Regions from separate parts of the Kineococcus deserti genome, predicted to be linked through region 2. Evidence: riboswitches for the same ligand, from Rfam matches in the RefSeq annotation. Region 2 holds a riboswitch; each other region holds the start of a gene.
What was found. A riboswitch is a leader RNA that binds a small molecule or an ion and turns the genes downstream of it on or off. The one in region 2 is predicted to bind thiamine pyrophosphate.
Positions count from the first base shown of each region.

Region 1: linked by a shared signal. The riboswitch ahead of ACRYR2_RS21360 (ECF transporter S component) and the one ahead of ACRYR2_RS14095 (YkoF family thiamine/hydroxymethylpyrimidine-binding protein) in region 2 are both predicted to bind thiamine pyrophosphate.
Region 3: linked by a shared signal. The riboswitch ahead of thiM (hydroxyethylthiazole kinase) and the one ahead of ACRYR2_RS14095 (YkoF family thiamine/hydroxymethylpyrimidine-binding protein) in region 2 are both predicted to bind thiamine pyrophosphate.

Region 1 is NZ_JBJLSI010000037.1:24,197-27,454, reverse strand. It holds gene ACRYR2_RS21380 (SDR family oxidoreductase) at 1-527, shown strand, start outside; gene ACRYR2_RS21375 (CsbD family protein) at 528-701, opposite strand; gene ACRYR2_RS21370 (DUF4235 domain-containing protein) at 813-1,115, opposite strand; gene ACRYR2_RS21365 (hypothetical protein) at 1,132-1,263, opposite strand; TPP riboswitch at 1,327-1,431, shown strand; gene ACRYR2_RS21360 (ECF transporter S component) at 1,479-2,078, shown strand; gene ACRYR2_RS21355 (ATP-binding cassette domain-containing protein) at 2,071-3,258, shown strand, end outside.
Region 2 is NZ_JBJLSI010000017.1:17,936-21,193, forward strand. It holds gene ACRYR2_RS14085 (FtsK/SpoIIIE family DNA translocase) at 1-206, opposite strand, end outside; gene ACRYR2_RS14090 (heparan-alpha-glucosaminide N-acetyltransferase domain-containing protein) at 331-1,467, shown strand; TPP riboswitch at 1,443-1,551, shown strand; gene ACRYR2_RS14095 (YkoF family thiamine/hydroxymethylpyrimidine-binding protein) at 1,606-2,259, shown strand; gene ACRYR2_RS14100 (ECF transporter S component) at 2,256-2,858, shown strand; gene ACRYR2_RS14105 (ABC transporter ATP-binding protein) at 2,861-3,258, shown strand, end outside.
Region 3 is NZ_JBJLSI010000007.1:156,016-159,273, forward strand. It holds gene thiD (bifunctional hydroxymethylpyrimidine kinase/phosphomethylpyrimidine kinase) at 1-380, opposite strand, end outside; gene thiE (thiamine phosphate synthase) at 377-1,006, opposite strand; gene thiM (hydroxyethylthiazole kinase) at 1,003-1,821, opposite strand; TPP riboswitch at 1,814-1,914, opposite strand; gene ACRYR2_RS08205 (DUF4383 domain-containing protein) at 1,966-2,412, shown strand; gene mgrA (L-glyceraldehyde 3-phosphate reductase) at 2,446-3,258, opposite strand, start outside.

The sequences.
Region 1 (3,258 bases), on a different contig from region 2:
CCAGCCACACCTACGACCGCACGCTCGTGCCGCTCGACGACGGCTGGACGGCGGTCGACCGCATGCGGCGCGGCAAACCCGTCGTCGTGCACGGCGACGGCACCTCGACGTGGGTGCTGACGCACCACACCGACTTCGCCAAGGGTTTCGTCCCGCTGCTCGGCGAACCCGCCGTCACCGGCGACACCGTGCACATCACCGGCGACGAGGTCCTGACGTGGGACCAGATCGCCCGGACGCTGGGTGCGGCCGCCGGGGTTCCCGATCCGCAGCTCGTGCACGTTCCCAGCGACGTCATCGCGCGGGAGGCGCCCGACCGCGGGCCGGGTCTGCTGGGGGACAAGGCGCACTCGGTGGTCTTCGACAACACCAAGCTCAAGCGGCTCGTGCCGGGGTTCGCGGCGACGACGAGCTTCGCGGCAGGCGCCCGGGAGATCGTCGCCCACCACGACGCCACCCCGGACCTGCGGGTCGTCGACCCCGATGTCGACGCCCGCCAGGACCGGCTGGTGGAGCGGTTCGGCTGATCAGCCCTTGAAGGCGTCCTTGACGTGCTCGCCGCGCTGCTTGAGGTCGGCGGCCGCCTGGTCCTTCTGACCCTCGCGGCGCAGCTCCTCGTCGTCCTTGGCGCCGCCGGCGGCTTCCTTCGCCCGGCCCGCGACGTCCTGCGCGGCGTTCTTGATCTTGTCCGATGCGCTCACGGTTCCTCCTCCTCGAACACCGGGGAGGTGGCGGACGAAGATCCGTCGATGCCCGTCCCCGGATGCGGTCCCACTGCAGCACCGCTGCAGCGGGACCGCATCCGGAAGGGATCAGGCGTTGGCCTTGGCGCCGCCGTCGTCGCCCGGCCCGAGGCCGGGCGGCAGTTCACCGAAGCTCTTGCGGTACCAGGCGGCGGCCTGACGTTCGACGATCAGCCGGGTCAGCCCGATGATGGCGCCGGAGGCCAGCGCCCAGACGATCGCTTCCCTCCACGCCACGTCGGGGTCCTCCGGGTTGTCCGGCGGCGGGGACTTGGTCACCGCGACCCAGGCCTTCTTCGTGACGCGGCTCGCGATCGCGGTCGCGAGGATGCCGGCTCCGGGGCCGACGAACTTCCAGACGAACGAGCTCATGGGTCCGAACCCTGCCCTACAGCAGGTCCAGGAGCCAGCCCAGGACCGGCGTCAGCGCGGCGGCGCTGCCGGCGAGGACGGCGACCACGACGATCAGCGTCATCAGCTTGACCGCCCGGGACGGGCCGCCGTCGGGACCTCGCATCATCCGCAGCACCACCACATTGTGCTGTGCGGGGGGAGCGCGAGCGCCCAGCAGGGGTAGGGTCGGGGCACACGACAGGGGAGCGCCGTGGGGCGCTGAGAGTGCGGGCATCCGCAGACCCTCGAACCTGATCCGGTTCACACCGGCGTAGGGAGTCGGGCCGTCTCGACCCGTGGCCACCGCGGCCGCGGGTCCCCCTCCTGCTCCAGGAGGACACCGTGAGCACCACCGTCAGCCGTTCCCGCGGAGCCACCCGCTGGCGCACCGTCGACCTCGTCACCGCCGCCGTCCTCGGCGTCGCCTTCGGCGTCGTGTTCTGGGGGTGGGGCGTCCTCTACGCCGTCCTGACCCCGTTCTTCGTCACCGTGCCGTTCCTGCAGAGCCTGCTCAGCGGCGTCTGGCTGCTGCCCGCCGTCGTGGCCGCGCTGATCGTGCGCCGTCCGGGCGCCGCGCTGCTGGCCGAGATGGTCGCCGCCACCGTCGAAGCCCTGCTGGGCAGCCACTGGGGCTTCGGCGTCCTGGTCTCCGGCGCGATCCAGGGGATCGGCGTCGAACTGGCCGTCGCCCTGTTCGCCTGGCGCCGGTTCGGCCCGGCCGTCGCCGTCCTCGGCGGGGTGCTCGCCGCGGTGCTGGAGGGCGTCTACGAGCTCTTCGCCTACTACGCGGGGGCGTGGACGCCGGGGTTCCAGGTCCTCTACGTCGCCTGCTTCGCCGTCTCCGGCGCCCTCGTGGCCGGACTCGGCGGCTGGGCCCTGGTCCGCGGCCTGGCCCGCACCGGCGCGCTGTCCGCGTTCCCCGCCGGTCGCGACCGTGCCTGACCTCGCGCTGCGAGGACTCAGCGTCGTCACCGGGGGCCGCACCCTCGTGCGCGACGTCGACCTCGACGTCGCGGCGGGGGAACGGGTGCTGCTCACCGGGCCCAGCGGCGCCGGCAAGTCCACCGTCCTGCGGGCGCTGGCGGGTCTGCTGGAGGACCACCTCGAGGCCACCGGCGACGTGCGCCTCGACGGCCGCGCCCCCGTACCGGGGCAGATCGGCCTGCTCGTGCAGGACCCGCTCGACGCGGTCGTCGCCGAGGCGGCCGGCCGCGACACCGCCTTCGGCCCGGAGAACTCCGGCCTCGACCGCGTCCGCACCTGGCAGCTCGTGGCCCGCGCCCACGCCGCCGCCCGGTACTCCGCCGGGCGGGACCGCGAGGTCGTGACGCTGTCCGGGGGCGAACGCCAGCGGCTGGCGCTGGCCGGAACGCTGGCCGCCGACCCGGCCGTCCTGCTGCTGGACGAACCGACGTCCATGCTCGACGCCCCCACCGCGGCCGCCGTCCGCGCGGCCGTCCTGGACGCCGCCCGCGGCCGCTCCCTCGTCGTCGTCGACCACGACCTGGCCGGCTGGGGCGCCCACGTCGACCGCGTCGTCGTCCTCGGCCGGGACGGCCGGGTCGCCGCCGACGGCCCCGCCGACCGGGTGCTGGTGCCGGGCAGCGCGACCGAGGGCCTGTGGCTGCCGGGCGTGCCGGACCCGCAGCCGCTGCCGGTACCCGCCGGGCTCCTCGCCCCGCAGTGGCGAGTCGACGGCGACCTGTTGCAGGGCGAGGGGATGGGTCTCGTCCGTCGGCGGCGTGGGCTGCGGCCGCGGCCCCCGGCCACGGTCCTGCGCGCCGTCGACGTGACCGTCCGCGCGGGCCGCGTGACACCCGTGACCGGCGACAGCGGCGCGGGCAAGTCCAGCCTGCTGGCGGTGCTGGCCGGACTGGCGCGGCCCACCAGCGGACGGCTCCTCGCGGCCGCCGGGCTCGCCGCCGACGGCCGCCGCGAACCGCACCGCTGGCGCTCGCGGGACCTGGCCGCCCGCACCGGCTGGGTCCCGCAGTTCCCCGAGCACACGTTCCTCGCGCACACCGTGCGCGAGGAGGCCGCCGCGACGGCCGCCGTCCTGGGGCGCGACACCGACCGGGCCGGGCGGCTGCTCGAGCTGCTCGGCCTGGCCGACCGCGCCGAG
Region 2 (3,258 bases):
ACGGGCCACGAGGGGCCGCTGCGGACGGGGCGGGCGGGCGGGCGCTTGGCCGCCGTCTTGGCGGGAGTGCGGTTGCCCGCCGGCCGGGACGTGCCACGCGCAGGTGCCTTGGCAGCGGGCTTGGCGCCACCCCGAGAGCCTCCGGTCGCCACCTTGCTGGCCCCTCCCCTACCGCTGGTCGTGCGCGTGTTCGTCCGGGTGGCCATGCGATCACGGTACCCGGGCGCGACTGCTCCGACCGGGCGAGCACCCAGCCGGATCTCAGCCTGCCCCGGGGCCGGGCGGGGACCGCGGGCGACACGCCGGGACCCGGCCGCCAGACTGTCGGCCGTGACCTCCGGACGAGTGGTGCCCTCGGGCCGCCTGGTGGGTGTCGACCTGGCCCGGGCCGTCGCCGTCGTCGGGATGATGTCGATCCACGTGCTGCCCGGCGAGGAGGTCGGAGGGTTCGCCGGCGCCCTGTACTCCGTCTCCCACGGCCGGGCGTCGGGGTTGTTCGCCGTCCTGGCCGGCCTCTCCCTGGGCCTGGCCACCCGCCGCGGCGGCGACGCCCGCGCCGCCGCCCGCACCGGCGTCCTGGTCCGCGGCCTGCTCATCGCCCTGCTCGGGCTGGTCCTCGTCGACGCCGGCAGCCGGGTCGCCATCATCCTGGCCTACTACGGCGTCGCCTTCGTCGTCGTGCTGCCCTTCCTGTGGTGGCCGGCCCGCCGCCTGGCCGTCCTGGCCGGCGCCTGGCTCGTGCTGGCGCCGCTGCTGTCCTTCGCCGTGCGCGGCGCCTCCGGTCTGGACGCGCAGTACGAGCAGCCGACCCTGGGCTGGCTGGCCCGCCCCGGTGACCTGCTGGAGACGCTGGCGCTGACCGGGTACTACCCCGTCGTCGGCTGGGCCGGCTACCTGCTGCTGGGGCTGGCGGTCTCCAAGGTCGACCTGCGCGAGAGCACCGTCGCGATGCGGGTCGCCGGCGCCGGGGCGCTCGCCGCCGGCTCCTCCTGGATCGTCAGCGGTCTGCTGCTCGGGCCGGGCGGTGGCCGCGCCGCGCTCACCGGGCGCTTCGGGGCCTCCGCCCTGGACGCGCAGGACTACTACGGCACCGTCCCGACGGACTCGCGGTGGTGGCTGGCCGTGGTGGAACCGCACTCGGGCACACCGCCGGACCTGCTGCACACCGCCGGCACGGCGCTCGCGGTCGTCGGGGTGTGCTGCCTGCTGCCCTCGACGCTGACCCGGTTCCTCCACCCGGTCGCGGCGTTCGGCAGCATGCCGCTGACCCTCTACACCGCCCACGTGCTCGCGCTGGCCGCGTGGCCGCGGGAGACCACGACGCTGCTGGCCGTGCACGTGCTCCTGGGGATGCTGTTCGCCACCACCTGGCGGCTCGCCGTCGGCCGCGGGCCGCTGGAGCAGGTCGTGGGCCGGGCCGCCGCTGCGGCGGGTGCTAGGGTCCCGCGCAGCACGGGAGTCCGGTGAGCCGGGCTGAGAGGGAGTTCTCGAACTCCGACCGTTGAACCTGATCTGGATCATGCCAGCGCAGGGAGCGACCAGCACGGTTCCACCGTGCCCTCTCCGGAACCCCGCTCGTGCCCGCTGGACACGAGGACGGACGACGTGACGGGAACTCCCCTGCTCGACGACCGCGCGCGCCTGCGCGCCGACCCGCTGGCCTTCGGCGTGGGCGCCCGCGTCACCGTCGCGGTGATGGCCGACCGCTACGCCGACGTCATCCTCGGCGCCGTGCGCGGCGCCGACGCCACGGGGCTGGTGCTGGACACCGGCGACGTCAGCACCTACGCCGGAGGGTCGGAGGCGGACCTGCTGCGCTGGCTCACCGACCTGTCCGCGGCCGTCGCGGCCTCGGGTGAGCACGCCGCGATCGCGGTGCACCTGTCGCGCGGCTGCCCCGGGGAGGCGGTGTGCGAACTGCCCGGCGGCGCCGGTCCGCGCAGCACGGACGTTCCCGCCGGTCGCGAGACGGGGACCTTCGCGTCGGCGGAGTGGGCGCTGTACCCGCTGGCCGACCAGGTCACGGCCGGGGTCGAACCCGACCACATGCGCGACATCCACGCCGCCATCGACTTCGCGCGCGGCAACGGGACGTTCCGGAAGTCCGAGCACTTCGTGACGCGCCTGGAGGGTGACCTCGGCCGCGTCCTGGAAACCGTGCTGGCCGGGTGGACGATGGTCGGCCGCAGCGTCCAGCACGTCACCAGCCACCTGACGATCTCGGTGAACAGCCCCAGCCACCGCGGGGCGCGGCCGTGAGGCGACTGGAACTGCGGGACGTCGTCCTGCTGGTGGTGCTCGGCGTCGTCTTCGGGTTCCTGTACTGGGCGCTGGTGCAGGGCTGGAACGTCCTGGCCGTCGCGATGGGACCGGCCGGTGACCTGGCCCAGCACGTGCTGCTGGGCGGCTGGCTCATCGTGGCTCCCCTGGCTGTGGCGGTGGTCCGCCGCCCCGGCGTGGGGATCCTGGCCGAGGTCATCGCCTCGGTCGTGGAGGTGGTGTTCCTCGGCTCGGCGGTCGGTCCGATCCTGCTGGTGGCCGCGGCGCTGCAGGGTCTGGGCAGCGAACTGCCCTTCGCGCTGACCCGCTACCGCCGGTTCGGCTGGGGGGTGTTCGCGCTGTCGGGGATCTGCGGCGCGGCGCTGGTGTTCTTCTTCTCGGCCGTGCGCTTCGGCTGGTTCGGCCAGGACATCCTCGCCCTGCGGTTCGGCCTGCAGGTCGTCTCGGGCCTGCTGCTGGGCGGCTTGCTGGCGAGGGTCCTCGTCGAGGCGCTGCGCCGAACCGGGGTCGTGGACAACTTCGGCATCGTCCGCGACGGCCTGGCCGCGCAGCCCGCCCTGGTGCGGCGTGAACGGTGACGGTGCTCCACGCGCGGAACCTGGAGTCGGTGTTCCCCACCGGCGACGGCGTCGGCCCGGTCGACCTGGACCTGCGGGCCGGTGAGGCCCTGCTCGTGCTGGGCCCGTCGGGAGCAGGCAAGTCCACCGTCCTGCGGTTGCTGAACGGTGCGGTGCCGCAGGCGGTCCACGCCCAGGTGACCGGTTCGGTGCAGGTGGCGGGGCGAGCCGTCGGCGAGCACCGCGTCGCCGACCTCGCCGACGTCGTCGGCGTCGTCCACCAGGATCCCGAGTCCGGCGTCTGCCTGCCCGAGGTCGACGACGAGGTGGCGTTCGCCCTGGAGAACCTCGGGGTGGACCCCGCCGCGATGCAGGACCGCTCGGCCGCGGCGCTGGCCCGGGCCGGCGCGACCCACCTGCG
Region 3 (3,258 bases), on a different contig from region 2:
CGCAGGGCCTCGACGGCGGCGGGGTCCAGCAGCCGGTCCCCGCTGGTGGCGATCATCACCGGGTCCAGCACGACGGGCCCGAGGTCGTGGCGCCGCAACGCCTCGGCGACGGCGGACACGACCTCGGCGCCGGCCAGCATGCCGATCTTGGTGGCGTGCACGGTGATGTCGTCCAGCACGGTGTCGATCTGCTCGGCGACGAACCGCGCCGGAACCGGGTGGACGGCGCGGACCCCGCGGGTGTTCTGCGCGGTCAGCGCCGTGATCGCGCTGGTCCCGAACACGCCGTGGGCGGCGAACGTCTTCAGGTCCGCCTGGATCCCCGCTCCCCCGCCGGAGTCGCTGCCGGCGACGGTGAGGGCGGTGGGGGCGGGGCTCACGCCCCCTCCCACTGCCGGCGCAGTTCCCGGGCGGCCCGTTCGGGGTCGTCGGCGGTGCAGATCTGCGAGACGACGCAGATCCCGCTGATGCCGGTGCCGCGCAGGGTGTCCAGGTTGTCGGGGTGGATCCCCCCGATCGCGACGCACGGGACGGGCGCCGCGGCCACGACGGCCCGCACCCCGTCGGCGCCCAGTTCGGCCGCGGCGTCGGGTTTCGTCGCGGTGTCGCGGACCGGGCCGACGCCGAGGTAGTCCACGACGGCCGGGTCGACGGCCGCGGCCTGTTCCGGTGTGGAGACCGACAACCCCAGCAGCAGGTCGGGGGCGATCCGTCGCACGTCGGCGGCCGGCAGGTCGGACTGCCCCAGGTGCACCCCGTCGACGCCCGCGACGAGGGCGACGTCGACGGCGTCGTTGACGAACAGCGGAACCCCGGTGCCGCGCAACGCCTCCTGGACGGCCAGGACGAGGGCGAGCCGGTCGCGGTCGGCGCCGTGCTTGGCGCGGACCTGCACGGCGTCGACCCCGCCGGCGACGGCGGCGCGGACCACCGCGGCCACCCCGCGCGGGCCGCACTGCTCGGTGTCGGTGACCAGGTACAGGGCGGGCTCGAAGCGGCCCCTCACGCGAACCGTCCCGTGTCGGATCCGAGGTCCGGCGCGTCGACGGCGTCGAGCTCGTCGATCCAGGCGGTGGCGAACGAGCCGGGCCGTGCGGCACGGCGGGCCGCGCGTTCGGCGGCCAGGGCGACGTGGGCGTGGGCGGTGGCCGCGGCGAGCAGCGGGTCGGCCTCCACCCCGGCGCAGGCCGCGACGAGGGCACCCAGGGAGCACCCCGCCCCCGTCGTGCGGGTCAGCAGGACGTGCCCGCCGCGGACGCGGACCGTGCGGTCGCCGTGGACGACGACGTCGACCGCCCCGGAGACCGCGACGGCGCCGCCGGTGCGGCGGCTGAGGTCGCGAGCAGCCTCGACCGCCTCCTCCGCACCGGCCGTGGAGTCGACGCCGCGACCGCCCGCTCCGGCGCCGGCCAGCGCCAGGACCTCCGAGGCGTTGCCGCGCACGACGGTCGGGGCGAACTGCAGCAGGTCCCGCGCGACGCCCGTGCGGAACGCGAGCCCGCCGACGGCGACGGGGTCCAGCACCCACGGCGTCCCGCTGCGCTGCGCCGCCTCCGCGGCCAGCGCCATGGCCCGGGCGCGGACCTCGTCGAGGGTTCCCACGTTCACCAGCACCGCCGAGGCGACGGCGGCGAACTGCGCGCTCTCGGGCACGTTGTCGACCATCGCCGGGGCCGCCCCGGCCGCCAGCAGGACGTTCGCGGTGATCGTCTGCACGACGGAGTTGGTGAGGCACTGCACGAGCGGGGCGCGCTCGACGAGCGCGGCCCGGACCCGGGCCACGTCCTGCGGGCTCACCTCGGCCACTTCAACGGCTGCCATGCCGCGACATCCCTTCGTCAGCATTACCTGCGTCAGGTTCGACGGGTGTGATCTCAGCTGCGCGATCCGCACGCAGCACCCCGTGTCGCCGGGAACCGTACACCGGCGCCGTTTGAGAAGACGCCGCCGGGGTAACCAGCAGTCATGAGCCTGAACCTCTCGGGAGCCGACCTCTCGGTCCACCCGCGGACCACGGCTGGACAACACCTGTCGCTCATCGCCGGGGTCCTGCTGATCGTCCTGGGCGTGGCCGGCTTCGCCGTCAGCGGCTTCTCGAACTGGACGGGCGGAACCCTGGAGCAGCAGGTCATCGGGTTCGCCGTGAACCCGCTGAGCAGCGCGATGCACGTCGTCCTGGGGGTGCTGGGCCTGCTCGGGCGCACCGGCGCCCGCCGAGCGCGCTGGTACGGCATCGTCCTGTTCCTGGCCGGCGCCGGCCTCTTCGCCTACGCCGCGCTCGACGGTGGCGCACCGCTGAACCTGAACTGGCCCATCAGCACGCTGCACGCGGTGTTCGCCTGCCTGGGCCTGCTCATCGCGTTCGTGCCGGTGCGCACCGGCCGCCGCCGTTCCACCGCGGAACTGGACTGAGCGCCCAGTTCCGCGGGCCGGACCGGCCCCGGGCTACTCGCCGCCCTCGCGGACGCCCGCCCACAGGTCGACCCCGGAGTCGACGGCGAACTCGTCGATCGCCGTGAGTTCGTCCTCGGAGAACTCCAGGTTCGCCACCGCGGCGACGTTGTCCTCCACCTGCTGCACCGAACTGGCCCCGATGAGGGTCGTGGTGATCCGCCGGTCGCGCAGGGTCCACGCCAGCGCCAGCTGCGCCAGGCTCTGCCCGCGACCGGCCGCGATCTCCTGCAGGCCACGGATCCGGCGCAGCGTCTCGTCGTTCAGGATGCGCGGGTCCAGCGACTTGCCCTGCGCCGCACGGGAGTCGGCCGGAACGCCGTCCAGGTAGCGGTTCGTCAGCAAACCCTGCGCCAGCGCGGTGAACGGGATGCAGCCCACGCCCTCCTCGGCCAGGACGTCCAGCAGCCCGGACTCGATCCACCGGTTGAACATCGAGTACGAGGGCTGGTGGATCAGCAGCGGCGTGCCGAGGTCACGCAGGATCCGCGCGGCCTGCAGCGTGCGCTCGGGGCCGTAGGAGGAGATCCCGACGTACAGCGCCTTGCCGGAACGGACGATGGAGTCCAGCGCCCCCATCGTCTCCTCGAGCGGGGTGTCGGGGTCCGGACGGTGGTGGTAGAAGATGTCCACGTACTCCAGGCCCATGCGCTGCAGCGACTGGTCCAGCGAGGCGGTGAGGTACTTGCGCGAGCCCCGGTCCCCGTACGGGCCGGGCCACATGTCCCAGCCGGCCTTGGAGGAGATGACCAGTTCGTCGCGGTAGGGCTTGAAGTCCTCGCGGAACAACCGGCCGAAGTTCGTCTC